Regions from separate parts of the Kitasatospora sp. NPDC127035 genome, predicted to be linked through region 2. Evidence: riboswitches for the same ligand, from Rfam matches in the RefSeq annotation. Region 2 holds a riboswitch; the other holds the start of a gene.
The links. Region 2 has a riboswitch for thiamine pyrophosphate ahead of thiC (phosphomethylpyrimidine synthase ThiC). Riboswitches for the same ligand answer to the same signal wherever they lie in the genome.

Region 1: linked by a shared signal. The riboswitch ahead of thiO (glycine oxidase ThiO) and the one ahead of thiC (phosphomethylpyrimidine synthase ThiC) in region 2 are both predicted to bind thiamine pyrophosphate.

The regions. Positions count from the first base shown of each region.
Region 1 is NZ_JBHXDN010000053.1:35,079-42,303, forward strand. Features, by position in the region: gene ACFWIC_RS29245 (NAD(P)/FAD-dependent oxidoreductase) at 1-1,193, opposite strand, end outside; TPP riboswitch at 1,313-1,425, shown strand; gene thiO (glycine oxidase ThiO) at 1,429-2,583, shown strand; gene thiS (sulfur carrier protein ThiS) at 2,580-2,789, shown strand; gene ACFWIC_RS29260 (thiazole synthase) at 2,791-3,588, shown strand; gene pknB (Stk1 family PASTA domain-containing Ser/Thr kinase) at 3,717-5,471, shown strand; gene ACFWIC_RS29270 (molybdopterin-dependent oxidoreductase) at 5,503-6,141, opposite strand; gene bfr (bacterioferritin) at 6,352-6,831, shown strand; gene ACFWIC_RS29280 ((2Fe-2S)-binding protein) at 6,840-7,115, opposite strand.
Region 2 is NZ_JBHXDN010000016.1:72,403-79,627, reverse strand. Features, by position in the region: gene ACFWIC_RS14095 (3-oxoacyl-ACP synthase III family protein) at 1-564, opposite strand, end outside; gene ACFWIC_RS14090 (SPFH domain-containing protein) at 644-2,146, opposite strand; gene ACFWIC_RS14085 (hypothetical protein) at 2,250-2,456, opposite strand; TPP riboswitch at 2,653-2,787, shown strand; gene thiC (phosphomethylpyrimidine synthase ThiC) at 2,783-4,600, shown strand; gene ACFWIC_RS14075 (LPXTG cell wall anchor domain-containing protein) at 4,750-6,096, opposite strand; gene ACFWIC_RS14070 (TetR/AcrR family transcriptional regulator) at 6,430-7,008, opposite strand; gene ACFWIC_RS14065 (DUF1772 domain-containing protein) at 7,101-7,225, shown strand, end outside.

The DNA.
Region 1 (7,225 bases), on a different contig from region 2:
GACTTCAGCGGTACCGCGGGGTCCGCCGCACGGGCCCTGTCCAGCACCGCACCGCGTTCGACCAGCCGTCGGCCCTGGGTCAGATCGCGCGGGCGGTCGACGGCGAGCAGCGCGCGCAGGGCGCCGTCGCGCAGCCAGAGCACCGACCAGTCCGGCCCGTCCGGCGAACCGCGCCAGAGCAGTTCGTCGCCCTCGGCGTGCCGCCCGGCGTACTGCGCCCTGCGGCCGAACTGCTCGGACCAGAAGTACTGCACCGGGTCGTACGGCGGCGCGTCCGTGCCGAGCACCGAGGCCGCCGCCGCCGTGGCGGACTGCAGCGCGTGGTCCCAGTGCTGGACGGCCAGGCGGACGCCGGAGCGCGCCGAGGGGTAGCTGACGCAGTCGCCGGCCGCGAAGACGCGGGGCAGGCCGGTGCGCAGCCGCTCGTCCACCAGGACGGCGCCGGCCGCGTCCAGCTCCACGCCGGAGCCGGCCAGCCAGCCGGTCGCCGGGCGGGCCCCGACGCCGACCACCACCTCGTCGGCCGGCAGGTGCGAGCCGTCGGCGAGCAGCACCGCGCCCGGTTCGACGGCGGCGACCCCCACGCCGCAGCGCAGCTCGACCCCCGCCTCGGCGTACCAGCCGGCCATCACCCGGCCGATCTCGGTGGGCAGGGCGCCGGGGACGGGGGCCGGGCCCGCCTCGACGACGGTCACCTCGCAGCCGGCGGCCCGGGCGGCGGTGGCCACCTCGGCGCCGATCCAGCCCGCGCCGACCAGCGCCAGGCGCAGGCCCGGGCGGAGCAGGGCGCGCAGGGCGAGCGCGTCGTCCACGGTGTGCAGCAGGTGGGCCCGCTCGGCGCCGGGCAGGGCGCGCGGTTCGGCGCCGGTGGCGATCACCAGCGAGCCGTAGGGCAGGTCGCCGGCGTCGGTGTGCAGGACGCCGGGGGTGAGGCCGGTGGCCCGGCGGCCGGTGAGGAGCTCGACGTCCAGCTGCCCGAAGTCGAGGTCGAGGGCGGTGGTGTCGGCCTTGCCGAGCAGCACGTCCTTGGAGAGCGGCGGCCGGTCGTACGGCGCGTGCGGTTCCGCGCCGACCAGCACGATCCGCCCCTGCCAGCCGTCGCGCCGCAGCACGAGGGCGCACTGGGCCCCCGCCAGCCCCGCGCCGACCACGACCACCTGATCCGTCCGGTCCGCCCCGCTCTTGTCCGCCACGCCCGTCACTGTACCCAGCCCGGCCCCGGGCCCTCCGGTCCGGTCCGGGCGGCCCGCCCGGGGCCCGTTCCGCCCCTCGTACGCGCCTTCAACGGCCGCACCCCCCGGAGTTATGGTGGGGGCACCATCACGGGAGCCCGGCGTACCGGGCTGAGAGGCGGGCTGGAACGGCCTGCGACCGTCCGAACCTGATCCGGGTCATACCGGCGAAGGGAGAGCAGCGACTTTGACACGCTTGGCGAAAGGCGCCCAGGCCGACGTGCTGGTGATAGGCGGCGGCGTCATCGGACTCGTGGTCGCCTGGCGGGCGGCCCAGCGCGGGCTCCGCGTGGTCGTGGCCGACCCGGCGCACGGCGGCGGCGCCGCCCAGGTCGCGGCCGGGATGCTCGCCCCGGTCACCGAGCTCCAGTACGGCGAGGAGCCGCTGCTGCGCCTCGGCATGGCGTCCAACGAGCGCTACGCGGCCTTCGCCGCCGAGCTCACCGAGGCGAGCGGCGGCCAGGACACCGGCTACCGGCAGTGCGGCACGATCGCGGTCGCCCTGGACTCCGACGACCGCGCGGAACTGCGCGAACTGCACGACTTCCACCGCAGGCTCGGCCTGGACTCGCAGTGGCTCACCGGCCGCGAGGCCCGCCGGCTGGAGCCGATGCTCGCCCCGGGCGTCCGCGGCGGCCTGCACGTCACCGACGACCACCAGGTGGACGGCCGCCGGCTCGCCGGGGCCCTGGTGCGCGCCTGCGAGCGCGCAGGCGTGCTCCTGCACCGCGCCGAGGCCGTCGGACTGCTGGTCGAGCACGACCGCGCCGTCGGCGCCCGGCTGTCCACCGGCGAGAGCGTCACCGCCGACCAGGTCGTCCTCGCCGCCGGCTCCCGCAGCCACCTGCTGCCGGGGCTGCCGGAGGGAGTGCTACCGGCGATCCGCCCGGTCAAGGGCCAGATCCTGCGGCTGCTGGTCCCCGAGGCGTACCGGCCGTTCCTCTCCCGCAACGTCCGCGCGGTGGTCCGCGGGCAGCACCTCTACCTGGTGCCGCGGGAGAACGGCGAGCTGGTGATCGGCGCCACCAGCGAGGAGCAGGGGTACGACACCACGGTCACCGCCGGCGGCGTGTACGAGCTGCTCCGCGACGCCCACGAGCTGGTCCCCGGCATCACCGAGCTGCCGCTGACCGAGACCGCCGCCGGTCTGCGCCCGGGCTCGCCCGACAACGCGCCGCTGCTCGGCCCGACCGCGCTGCCCGGCCTGGTCGCGGCCACCGGTCACTACCGCAACGGGGTGCTGCTCACCCCGGTCACCGGCGACCTGCTCGCCGAGTACCTGGCCACCGGCGTGACGCCGGACCTCGCCGAGCCGTTCTCCCCCGCCCGCTTCACGAAGGTCCCCGCATGAGCGACATCACCCTGCACGTCAACGGCGAGCCCCGGACGGTCGCCGCCCCGACCACCCTCGCCGAGGTGGTGGCCACGCTCAGCCGGGCCCACTCCGGGGTCGCCGCCGCGCTGAACGAGACCGTGGTGCCACGCACCGACTGGCCGCGCACGGAGCTCTCCGCCGGCGACCGGATCGAGATCCTCACCGCCGTCCAGGGAGGCTGACATGGCCGACGACGCCTTCACCATCGCCGGTACCGCCTTCGGCTCGCGCCTGATCATGGGCACCGGCGGCGCCCCCAGCCTGGAGGTCCTGGAGCAGGCGCTGCGGGTCTCGGGCACCGAGCTGACCACGGTGGCGATGCGCCGGGTCAACGCCGCCACCCAGGGCTCGGTCCTCGACGTCCTGACCCGCAACGGCATCCGCGTGCTGCCCAACACCGCGGGCTGCTTCACCGCCGGCGAGGCCGTGCTGACGGCCCGGCTGGCCCGCGAGGCGCTCGGCACCGACTGGGTGAAGCTGGAGGTGATCGCCGACGAGCGGACCCTCCTGCCGGACCCGATCGAACTGCTGGACGCCGCCGAGATCCTGGTCGACGACGGCTTCACCGTCCTGCCGTACACCAACGACGACCCGGTGCTGGCCCGGAAGCTGGAGGACGTCGGCTGCGCGGCGATCATGCCGCTCGGCTCCCCGATCGGCTCCGGCCTGGGGATCCGCAACCCGCACAACTTCCAGCTGATCGTGGAGAGCGCGGGCGTCCCGGTGATCCTGGACGCCGGCGCCGGCACCGCCTCCGACGTGGCCCTCGCGATGGAGCTGGGCTGCGCGGCCGTGATGCTCGCCTCCGCCGTCACCCGCGCCCAGGACCCGGTGCTGATGGCCGACGCGATGCGGCACGCCGCCGAGGCCGGCCGGCTGGCCTACCGGGCCGGCCGGATCCCGCGCCGCTTCCACGCCGAGGCCTCCTCGGCGATGGCCGGCCGGGCCGAGCTGGACACCCGCGAGCACCCGGCGTTCTGACCCGGCGTTCCGACGCGGCCCCGGCACCGGCGCCGCCGCACGGTGTCACGAACCGGGCACAGACCGGCCCCGGGAGCGGTGCCTCCCGGGGCCGGCCGGGGCCCAAGCCCTAGACTCGCCGGGTGGACATGGCACTGCGCGACCCCCTGATCGGTACCCTGCTCGACGGCCGGTACCTGGTCGAGCGGCGCATCGCGGCCGGCGGCATGTCCACCGTCTACCAGGGCACCGACAGCCGGCTCGACCGGGTCGTGGCGCTCAAGGTGATGCACCCCACGCTCGCCGGCGACACCGCCTTCACGACCCGGTTCATCCGCGAGGCCAAGGCCGTCGCCCGGCTCGCCCACCCGAACGTGGTCAACGTCTTCGACCAGGGCGCGGACGGCGGAAACGTTTTCCTCGCCATGGAGTACGTCCCCGGCGGCACCCTCCGCGACCTGCTGCGCGACCGCGGCGCGCTCTCCATCAGGGCCGCGCTGGACATCCTGGAGCCGGTGCTCGCCGCGCTCGGCGCCGCCCACCGGGCCGGCCTGGTCCACCGCGACGTCAAGCCCGAGAACGTGCTGATCACCGACGACGGCCTGGTCAAGGTCGCCGACTTCGGACTGGTCCGGGTGCTGAACACCGCCGACGGCGCCTCCACCGCCGCGACCGCCGGCACCGTGCTCGGCACCGTCTCCTACCTGGCGCCCGAGCAGATCCGACCGGGCGACGAGACCGACCAGCGGGTGGACGTCTACGCGGCCGGCATCCTGCTCTACGAGATGCTCACCGGACACCGTCCGCACACCGGCGAGAACCCCGTCCAGGTGATGTACCGCCACCTGCACGAGGACGTTCCGGCCCCCTCCGCCGACGTGCCCGGCGTCGGCCCCGGGCTGGACGCGATAGTGGCCGGCGCCTGCGCCCGCGACCGCGCGGCCCGCCCCCACGACGCGGTCGAGCTGCTCGCCGCCCTCCAGCGGGTGCGCCGCACGCTCACCCCGGACCAGCTGGACGCCGAACCGCCCGCCTCCACCCGGCCCAGCCCGCAGTACCCGACCGCCGAGCCCACCTCGGTGATCGCCGCCGGCCGCCCGGTCGAGCGGACCAGCGTGCTGGACGTGCCGCCGGACGTGATGGAGCAGCTGCTCGCCGAGCCGCGCCCGTACGACGAGCCGCCGCCGGTCCGTTCCCGCCGGGCCCCCGGCCGGCTGCGCCGCCTCCCCCGCCGGCCGCTGATCTGGACGGCCGTGCTGACCGCCCTGGTGCTGCTGGTCGGCGGCACCACGTACGCGCTCTCCGGCGCGCTGTACGGCACCGTGCCGGGGGTGCTCGGCAAGGACCGGGCCGAGGCCCAGCGGATCCTGGACGGCGCCGACATGCACGGCCGGTTCACCGAGGTGTACAGCGAGACCGTGCCGTCGGGGCTGGTGATCTCCACCGACCCGGGCGTCGGCGCGCGGGCCCGGAAGAGCGACACCGTGACGGTCACGGTGTCCCGGGGGCCGAAGCGGATCGCGGTGCCCGAGCTGGCGGGCAAGCCGTCCGCGCAGGCGTCCTCGGCGCTGGCCGGTGCGCAACTGGCCGCCGGGACGGTGACCGAGACGCACAGCGACACCGTCCCGGAGGGATCGGTGATCAGCAGTTCACCGGCGGCCGGGCAGCAGGTCGCGGAGAACACGCCGGTCTCGCTGGTGGTCAGCAAGGGCATGGTGGCCGTCCCGGACGTGGCCGGGATGTCGAAGGAGGCGGCCGAGAAGGCGCTCCAGGCCGCCGGGTTCGCCATGCAGAGCAGCGGGGTGAACCTGTTCGGCACCGGCAAGGTCTCCGGCCAGTCGCCGGCCGCCGGGGAGCGCCGTCCTCAGCGCACCGTGGTCACGGTCACGTTCCCGTTCCTCTAGCCGGCCGCGGCCGGCCGGGCCGCCCGCGCGGTCAGCGCAGTGGCCCGTCGCCCGGCTCCTCCTGGTGGGAGTAGCGCTGCTCCTGCCAGGGGTCGGCCAGGTTGTGGTAGCCGCGTTCCTCCCAGAAGCCCCGCCGGTCGGCCCGCATGTACTCGACCGCGCGGACCCATTTGGGCCCCTTCCAGGCGTACCGGCCGGGGACGACCAGCCGGACCGGGAAGCCGTGCTCGGCGGTGAGGGCCTCGCCGTTGCGGTGGGTCGCGAGGATCGTCGCCGGGTCGGCGAAGTCGGCGAGCCGCAGGTTGGCGCTGTAGCCGTACTCGGCCCAGACCATGACGTGGCTGACGTCCTCGGCCGGCGGTGCCAGCTCCAGCAGGACGGAGGCCGACACGCCCGTCCACTCGCTGTCGAGCACGGAGAATTTGGTGACGCAGTGGAGGTCCGCACGGACGGTGGTGCGGGGCAGTGCGGTGAACCCGTCGAAGTCCCAGCTGTGCTTCTCCGCCGAGGCGGTCGCACCGAACACCTGGAGGTCCCACGTCAGTGGCTTGAAGCGGGGCACCGGACCGTAGTGCAGCGCAGGCCAGCCGCGTCGGGCGCGCTGGCCCGGGGGGAGCCTCGGGTCAGACGGCGGCGGCGGTTCTTGTTCGGACTGACCCATGGATCCCATGGTGACAGACGGCGGACGGCGCCCGGCGCGCGCCCCTTTCCAGGCCCGCACGCCCCGCCCGTACGGGCCAACGGACAAGCAAATCGGATATTCCGACACATGTCCTAGTGAGTGTGAACTTACTGGAATTTCCTCCCGCCGCGGTGCCAGGATGCGTGCAGCCGGAGGGTACGGCCGAGGTTTCCCGGACGCACAGAGGAAGGCAGCGCCATGAAGGGCGACGCAGAAGTCATCGAGTTCCTGAACGAGCAGCTCACCGCCGAGCTGACCGCAATCAACCAGTACTTTCTGCACGCCAAGATGCAGGAGAACTTCGGCTGGACGAAGCTCGCGAAGTACACCCGGCACGAGTCGTTCGACGAGATGAAGCACGCCGAGGTGCTCACCGACCGGATCCTCTTCCTGGACGGCCTGCCCAACTACCAGCGGCTCTTCCACGTCCGGATCGGTCAGACGGTCAAGGAGATGTTCGAGGCCGACCGCCAGGTCGAAGTCGAGGCGATCGACCGGCTGAAGCGCGGGATCGTGGTGATGCGGGCCAAGAACGACGTCACCTCGGCCAACATCTTCGAGTCCATCCTGGCGGACGAGGAGCACCACATCGACTACCTCGACACCCAGCTCGAACTGCTGGAGAGGCTCGGGGAGGCGCTGTACCTCGCCCAGCTGATCGAGCAGCCGGAGTCCTGAGTCCCGGCTCAGGCCGCGCGCAGCGGAGCCATCGGGCCCATCGGAGCGACCGCCGGCTCGTCGGGCGCCTCCGGGTCGGCGAGCCCCAGCCTGACGGCGAGCCGGGCGGTGGGGCAGGGCCGTGCACCGTGCTCGCCGAGCAGGGCCTGGATCCGGCGGACGCAGGAGCCGCAGTCGGTGCCCGCCTTGCAGCCCTTGGCGATCTGGCGCGGCGTGTTGGCGCCCGCGTCGATCTCCTTCTTCACCTGGGCCTCGGTGACCGCATGGCACATGCACACGTACATCGCGGTCTCTCCCGGGGGTGAAGCGGAATGGATCTTGACTAAGGATTGCCTTAGCTCACTAAGCCTCACCTTACCCGGCGATCCGGGTGCGAAAAAGCCCCTCCGGACTC
Region 2 (7,225 bases):
CACCGCCTCGACCACGACGGCGGCGCCGGCGTCGCCGAAGGTGTAGCCGGCGAACCCGTCGCGGAAGTCGGCGAGGCCGTCCGGGTCGCGCCGCATGGCCCGGCTCGGCGTCTCGCCGGTGACCACCAGGGCGCGCCGGGCCCGGCCGGCGAGGATCATCGCGCGGGCCAGGTCGATGCCGTTGAGGAAGCTGTTGCAGGCGTTGCTGACGTCCAGCGCGTGTGCGCGGGAGCCGAGTTCGGCCTGGACGAGGTGGGCCGTGGCGGGCTCGCAGACGTCCCGGGTGGCCGAGGCGTACAGCAGCAGGTCGAGGTCGAGCGGGTCCAGTCCGCGGGCGGCGAGGGCGCGCCGGGCGGCGCCCACGGCCAGCGTGGAGGCGTACTCGCCCTCGGCCGCGAAGTGCCGGGTGACGATGCCGGTGGCCTTCTCGAACGTCCGCTCCGGCAGGCGGAGTCGGCCGCCGGCGGTGACCTCGTCCTGGAGCTGCTGGGAGGTCAGACGGCGGGCGGGCAGGTGGGCTCCGACGGCGGTGATGCCGATCCGCGCGGTGGCTGCAGGGTGCATGTCCCCATCGTCCGGCGGACGCACCCGCGCCCACCTGAGTACCCGTACTCAGGTGGGCGCGGGCGGCTACCCAGTCACGTCACTCCTCCGTGGTCCGGTCCGCGGGCACCCGGTCCGCCGGCGTGCGGTCGACCGGAATCTGCTGGACGGCCGCAGCCGGTGCCGCGGTGGGTGCCGCGGCCGGTGCGGCCTCCGGCCCGATGGTGGTCAGCAGCTGGCGGGCCAGGCCGAGCCCGGTGCCGCCCATGGTGAGCGCCTTGGCGAACAGCTCGCCCATTCCGTCGGCGCCGTTGAGCAGCACCATGTGCTCGACGTGGCCGAACGACTCGGCGGCGGCCAGCACGATGTCCGGCCACTTCTCCGCCAACTCCTGTGCGACCAGAGCCTCCTGGTTCTCGGCCAGCGCGTCGGCACGGGCCTTGAGGCCCTCGGCCTTGGCGAGACCGAGAGCCCGGACGGCCTGCGCGTCCGCCAGACCGCGTGCCTCGGCGGACGCCGCCTCCGCCTCTCCGGTGGCCCTGGTCGCCTCGGCGGCGGCCAGGCCGCGCAGCTTGGTGGCCTCCGCCTCGGCCTGGGCCGCGATGCGGACCCGGCCGGCCTCGGCCGCCGCCTTCAGCTCGGTCTCCTGGGCCTGGGCCTGGGCGGCGGAGATCCGGGCGTCACGGTCGGCGTCCGCCGTGGTCCGGGTGTCGTACGCCCGGGCGTCGGCCGGTTTGCGGACGTCGATCTGGAGCTGCTGCTCCTTCCGCTGGGCCTCCAGCTCGGCGACCCGGGTCTCCTGGACCACCACCTGCTGCCGGGCGCCGGCGTCGGCGAGCGGGCCGGCCTGTCGGGCCCTGGCGTTGGCGGTGTCCCGTTCGGCCTGGTAGGAGGCCTGCTGGATCTCGCTGTTGCGGGTCGCCTCGGCCTTGCGGGCGGCCGCCTCCTGCTCGGCCTCGGTGGCCAGCCGGTCGGCGTGCGCCTGCGCGATCCGGGCGTCCCGCTGGACGGCTGCGGCGTGCGGGATGGCGAGGTTCTTGATGTAGCCGGTCGGGTCGATGATCTCCTGGATCTGCAGGGTGTCGATGATCAGCCCGAGCTTCTCCATCTCCAGCCCCGAGGCGGCCCTGGTCTCCCCGGTGAGCCGCTCGCGGTCGCGGATCATGTCCTCGACGGTGAGCCCGCCGACGATCGACCGCAGGTGTCCGGCGAAGACGTTGTGGACGCGCTGGCTGATCAGCTTCTGCTGGTCGAGGAAACGGCGGGCGGCGTTGGCGATCGAGACGTCGTCGTCGCCGACCTTGAAGATCACCACGCCCTTCACCCGGACCGGGATTCCCTGCGTGGTGACGCACTCGACGTTCAGTTCGGCCTCGTTGAGGTCCAGCGAGAGCCGCCGGACGCCCTGCAGGCCGGGGGTGACGAGGGTCCCCCGGCCGGTGACGATCCGGAATCCCAGCCCGTCGCCGACCCCCTCGGTCCGGTGCCGGGAGCCGGAGATGATCAGAGCCTCGTTCGGCTCGGCCACCCGCCACATGAGTTTGAAGAGTGTGATTCCGAGGAGCAGTGTCGCGACCACCGCTCCGGGGATGAGGTACACCATGGTTCAACTCCCCCTTCCGGCGCAGGAGATGCGCCGTCTCGGATTCTCCGCCGGAGCCAAACCGATGGAAAGGGAAGTGACATGACGCTCTGTCGCAAGGTCGTCACGGGCCTATGGGCGCTACGTACACGGTGCGCGGCGGCTGGTACTCGATCACCAACACCGGTGTGCCGACCGGCAGTCGGTCCCCCGGTACGGCGAGGTAGGCGAGGAACGCCTCGGCGCCCTGCCGCTCCGGGACGTGCACCATCACCTCGCCGACCAGCCCCGTGCCGACCGTCCCGGTGACCCGCCCCGTGCTTCCGACCACGCCGGCCTCCCTCTCGTCGTCCCCGCCGTCGACCCCGCGACTGCCAGTCTGCCCGGCCGGGGCCCGATTGCCGGTCCGCTCGGCCGCGACCGTCCGATTTGCCGGATTCGACACCCGTCGGCCGGCCGTTCCGACCCCCTCTGGACCTCCGGCGTTCCGCTCGCTACGGTGTTGGACGTCATGCGCAGGCAACACGGCCTGCGGACACGGGAGCTCGGAGCACCGGGCTGAGAGGGCGCTGACCGGAACGTCGTCCGACGTGCCGACCGCTGCGTCGACCGCAGGAACCTGACCGGGTAATGCCGGCGTAGGGAGTAGAAGGTCTGATGACCACGTTCGACGCACAGCCGCAGTCTGCCCGGAACTCCGCCGTCTCCAGCGCGGGTACCGGCTACCCGACCCCGGCCTGGCGCAAGGCCTACCGCGACGGGTCCCGCCCCGACCTGCGCGTTCCGTACCGCGAGGTCGTGCTCACCAACGGGAAGACCGTCCCGCTGTACGACACCTCCGGGCCGTACACCGATCCGGCCTACGAACCCGACGTGCGGCGCGGCCTGCCGGCCCTGCGCGACTCCTGGATCCGTCAGCGCGGCGACGTCGAGGAGTACGACGGGCGCGAGGCGCGCCCCGAGGACGACGGCATCAAGCACACCTCGCCGCGCGGCGGAAACCTGCGCAACCTCGACGCGGTCTTCCCCGGCCGTCCGCGCCGCCCGCTGCGCGGACGCAGCGGTGAGGCCGTCACCCAGCTGGCCTACGCCAAGCGCGGCGTCGTGACGCCCGAGATGGAGTTCGTCGCCCTGCGCGAGGGCCTGGCGGCCGAGTTCGTGCGCGACGAGGTCGCCCGCGGGCGCGCCGTCATCCCGGTCAACGTGAACCACCCCGAGGTGGAGCCGGCCGTCATCGGCACCAACTTCCTGGTGAAGATCAACGCGAACATCGGCAACTCCGCCGTCACCTCCTCGATCGAGGAGGAGGTGGAGAAGATGACCTGGGCCACCCGCTGGGGCGCCGACACCGTCATGGACCTCTCCACCGGCCGCAACATCCACACCACCCGCGAGTGGATCCTGCGCAACTCCCCCGTGCCGATCGGGACCGTGCCGCTCTACCAGGCGCTGGAGAAGGTCGACGGCCGGGCGGAGGAGCTCAGCTGGGACGTCTACCGCGACACCGTCATCGAGCAGTGCGAGCAGGGCGTCGACTACATGACCGTCCACGCGGGCGTGCTGCTGCGGTACGTTCCGCTGACGGCCCGCCGCAAGACCGGCATCGTCTCGCGCGGCGGATCGATCATGGCTGCCTGGTGCCTGGCGCACCATCAGGAGAACTTCCTCTACACCAACTTCGCGGAGCTCTGCGACATCCTCGCGCGCTACGACGTCACCTTCTCGCTCGGTGACGGCCTGCGCCCCGGTTCGATCGCCGACGCCAACGACGAGGCGCAGTTCGCCGAGCTGGAGACGCTGGGCGAGCTGGGACGGATCGCCCGCGCGCGGGACGTCCAGGTGATGATCGAGGGTCCGGGCCACGTCCCGATGAACAAGATCAAGGAGAACATGGATCTCCAGAAGGAGATCTGCGACGAGGCCCCGTTCTACACCCTCGGCCCGCTCACCACGGACGTCGCGCCCGGCTACGACCACATCACCTCCGGCATCGGGGCGGCGATGATCGCCTGGTGGGGCACCGCGATGCTCTGCTACGTCACGCCCAAGGAACACCTGGGCCTGCCGAACCGGGACGACGTGAAGACCGGCGTCATCACCTACAAGATCGCCGCCCACGCCGCCGACCTCGCCAAGGGCCACCCGGGCGCCCAGGACTGGGACGACGCCCTCTCCGACGCCCGCTTCGAGTTCCGCTGGGAGGACCAGTTCAACCTGGCCCTCGACCCGGAGACGGCCCGCGAGTTCCACGACGAGACCCTCCCCGCCGAGCCCGCCAAGACGGCCCACTTCTGCTCCATGTGCGGACCGAAGTTCTGCTCGATGAAGATCTCCCAGCAGATCCGCGACCAGCACGGCGACGGCTCCACGGCCGTCAACGCCGGCTACGACGCCGACGCGGTCGCCGGCATGGCCGAGAAGTCCGCCGAGTTCGCGGCCCAGGGCAACCGCGTCTACCTCCCGCTGGCCGACTGACGGGCTCCGCCGTCGGCATCGGCCGGGAGTGGGGTCGCGCTCGCGCGCAGACCGGCAGCGGTGCTGGGAGGTGGAGGGGGCTTCCCAGCACTGCGTCCGAGCCGGCGGGCCGGTGCCCCGGCGGCGGGCGCCGGGGCACCGGGGCCGGGTCAGCCCTGGGACGCGGTGCGGCGGCGCTTCGCGTAGAGGACCGCGCCGGCGCCGAGCAGCACCAAGGCCGCGCCCGCGCCGAACAGGGCGCCGGAGTTGCCGGCCCCGGTGGCGGCGAGGTTGGTGCCGGCCGGGGCGGTGGTGTTGGCGGCGGCCGGGGCCGAGGGGGTGTTCGCGGCCGCCGGGACGACCTGGGCGTCGGGCGTCCTGGTCGTCGCGGTCGGGCTGGGCCGGGTGGTGGAGGTCGTCGGGGCGGCGGTCGTCGCGGTCGGGCTGGGCTTGGCCGTCGCGGTGGAGGGCGAGGCCGAGGGCGAGATGGACGGGGCACCGTTGCCGTCCAGCGTCACCGACGCCTTCAGGATGGTGTCGACCGGGCCCTGGTCGGTGTCGGGGTCGAGGCTGAGCGAGCCGGAGACGCCGGACCACTGTCCGGTGTAGCCGGTGAGCGACAGCCGTACCTTGTAGCGGTGGCTCGCGCCCTTGCCGAGGCCGCCGGTCACCGGCGGCAGCTTCCAGACGTTGTCCGAGCCCGGGACGGTGACCCACGCACCGCCCTGGGACACCTCCAGCTTGAGGACGGCGGAGATCGGGCGGGAACCGTCACTGAAGCGGAGCGTCGGGTTGATCGCGGCGCCGATGGCCGCGCCGTTGTTGGTCAGGTCGAGGTCGGTCTCGAAGGGCTTCTTGTACGAGACGGTGCCCAGGTTGTTCGTGAACTTCTGGACGAGGGCGCCGGTGGGGGAGGCGACCGGCAGGGTCACCGGCTCGACGGCGGTGCTGTTGCCGAGGTCGTTCACCAGCGCGACCTTCACGGCGGTGTCGTCCGCCGGGAGGGCGGCCCTCAGGGTGAAGGAGACCGCCCAGCTGTAGGTCGTGCGGGCCGGCACCGTGAAGGGCACGTGGGACATCCGGTTCTCGGGCACGACGTGGCCGGAGAAGTTGCTCCCGTTGAAGCTGGTCAGGCCGTAGGTGGCCGGCGCGGAGATCGCCTTGGCGCTGAAGTCGATCCAGTTCCATCCGGTCGGGGCGGCGCCCACCGGCGTGACGGTCACCGCCGGGTGGAACGGGCGCTCCTGGTCGGAGTTGTTGGTGACGGTCATCGTCAGGGTCGCGCCGACACCGCCGCGGGTCAGCGGCGCCTGTCCCGCGGCCGGCTCCAGGGTGGCCGTCAGGGGCTGGGCGGTGCTCGGGGCGGGGGTGTCCGAGGCGGCGGCGGTGGCGGAGGCGGAGGGCGCCGGGGTGTCGGCGAATGCGGTCGCCGGTGCGAGCGCGGAGGTGCCGGCGGCGACCACCAGCGTGGCGGTGGCGAGCAGGCGGGAACGGCGGGTGAGCGGGCGTGCGGACATGAGCGGATTCCCCCCGGGAAGAACCGAATACGGGTGTGCGCTGAAGGTCGGTCCGCCGCTCTCCTGCGGGTCCGGCGGCTGCGACGGGAGGATCTTCTCAGGAGAATCGTTTGCTTACCAAGAGACGGCCGTCACTGCCGTGCAACGGGGCGTCGGCCCGGACGGCAGCCGTGTGGTTCGCGTGCCGCTGACCCGCTTCGCCGGGGTTTGACGGGTCGCGGCGGACGTTGACCGCGGGCGGGTTCGGGTTCGGGTTCGGGGTCGTGTCGGGGCGGGGACTCGTAGGCCGGCAGCCGGGAAGGTCTCCGGCTGCCCGCCCGTCCGAACGGCGTGTCAGATCACGGCGAGCCGGTCCACCAGCAGCTCCACCCTCTGCTCGGCTTCGGCCGGCGGCAGCCGTCCCGCCCGGGTCAGGGTGGCCAGCCCGTGCAGGGCCGCCCAGAACACCTCGGTGAACAGCCCCGGGTGGACGCCCTCCCCGGCGACCTCGCCGAGGCTCTCCAGCAGGGCGGCGAAGGCGTCCTTGAGCGGCGCCGGGGTGTCCTCGGCCGCGAAGGCCAGACCGCCGTCGAGCTGGAACATGGCGTCGTAGACCGCCGGGTGGCGTTCGGCGAAGTCGAGGTAGGTGCGGGCGAGAGCGGTGACCCGGGTGCGGGGGCCGTCGGCGGCCGAGGTCGCGGCCCGCAGCGCCGCGGCCATCTCGGCGGCACCCTCCAGGGCGACGGCCCCGATGATCTCGCGCTTGCCGCGGAAGTGGCTGTAGAGGACGGGCTGGCTGTACTCGATGCGCTCGGCGAGCCGGCGGGTGGTGACCGCGTCCCAGCCCTGTTGCTCGGCGATTTCGCGGGCCGTCGCCACGATGAGGTGCTCGCGGGCCGCCCGTTCGCGTTCCTTGCGTTCCTGAACCGACATGACCTGATTCTAGCACCGCTAGACAAGGGAGCGGCAGTAGTACTAGCGTTGCTCTCATCACCTAGCGGCGCTAGATCTCAGGAGGGGTCATCATGCTCGACGCACTCAAGGTCGTCACCATCGTGGTTGTCGGAGTGATGGTGGGGGTGGAGTTCTCCGTCGCCTTCGTCGTCAACCGGATCCTCGGCGCACTGCCCGAGGACAGCTACCAGCTCGG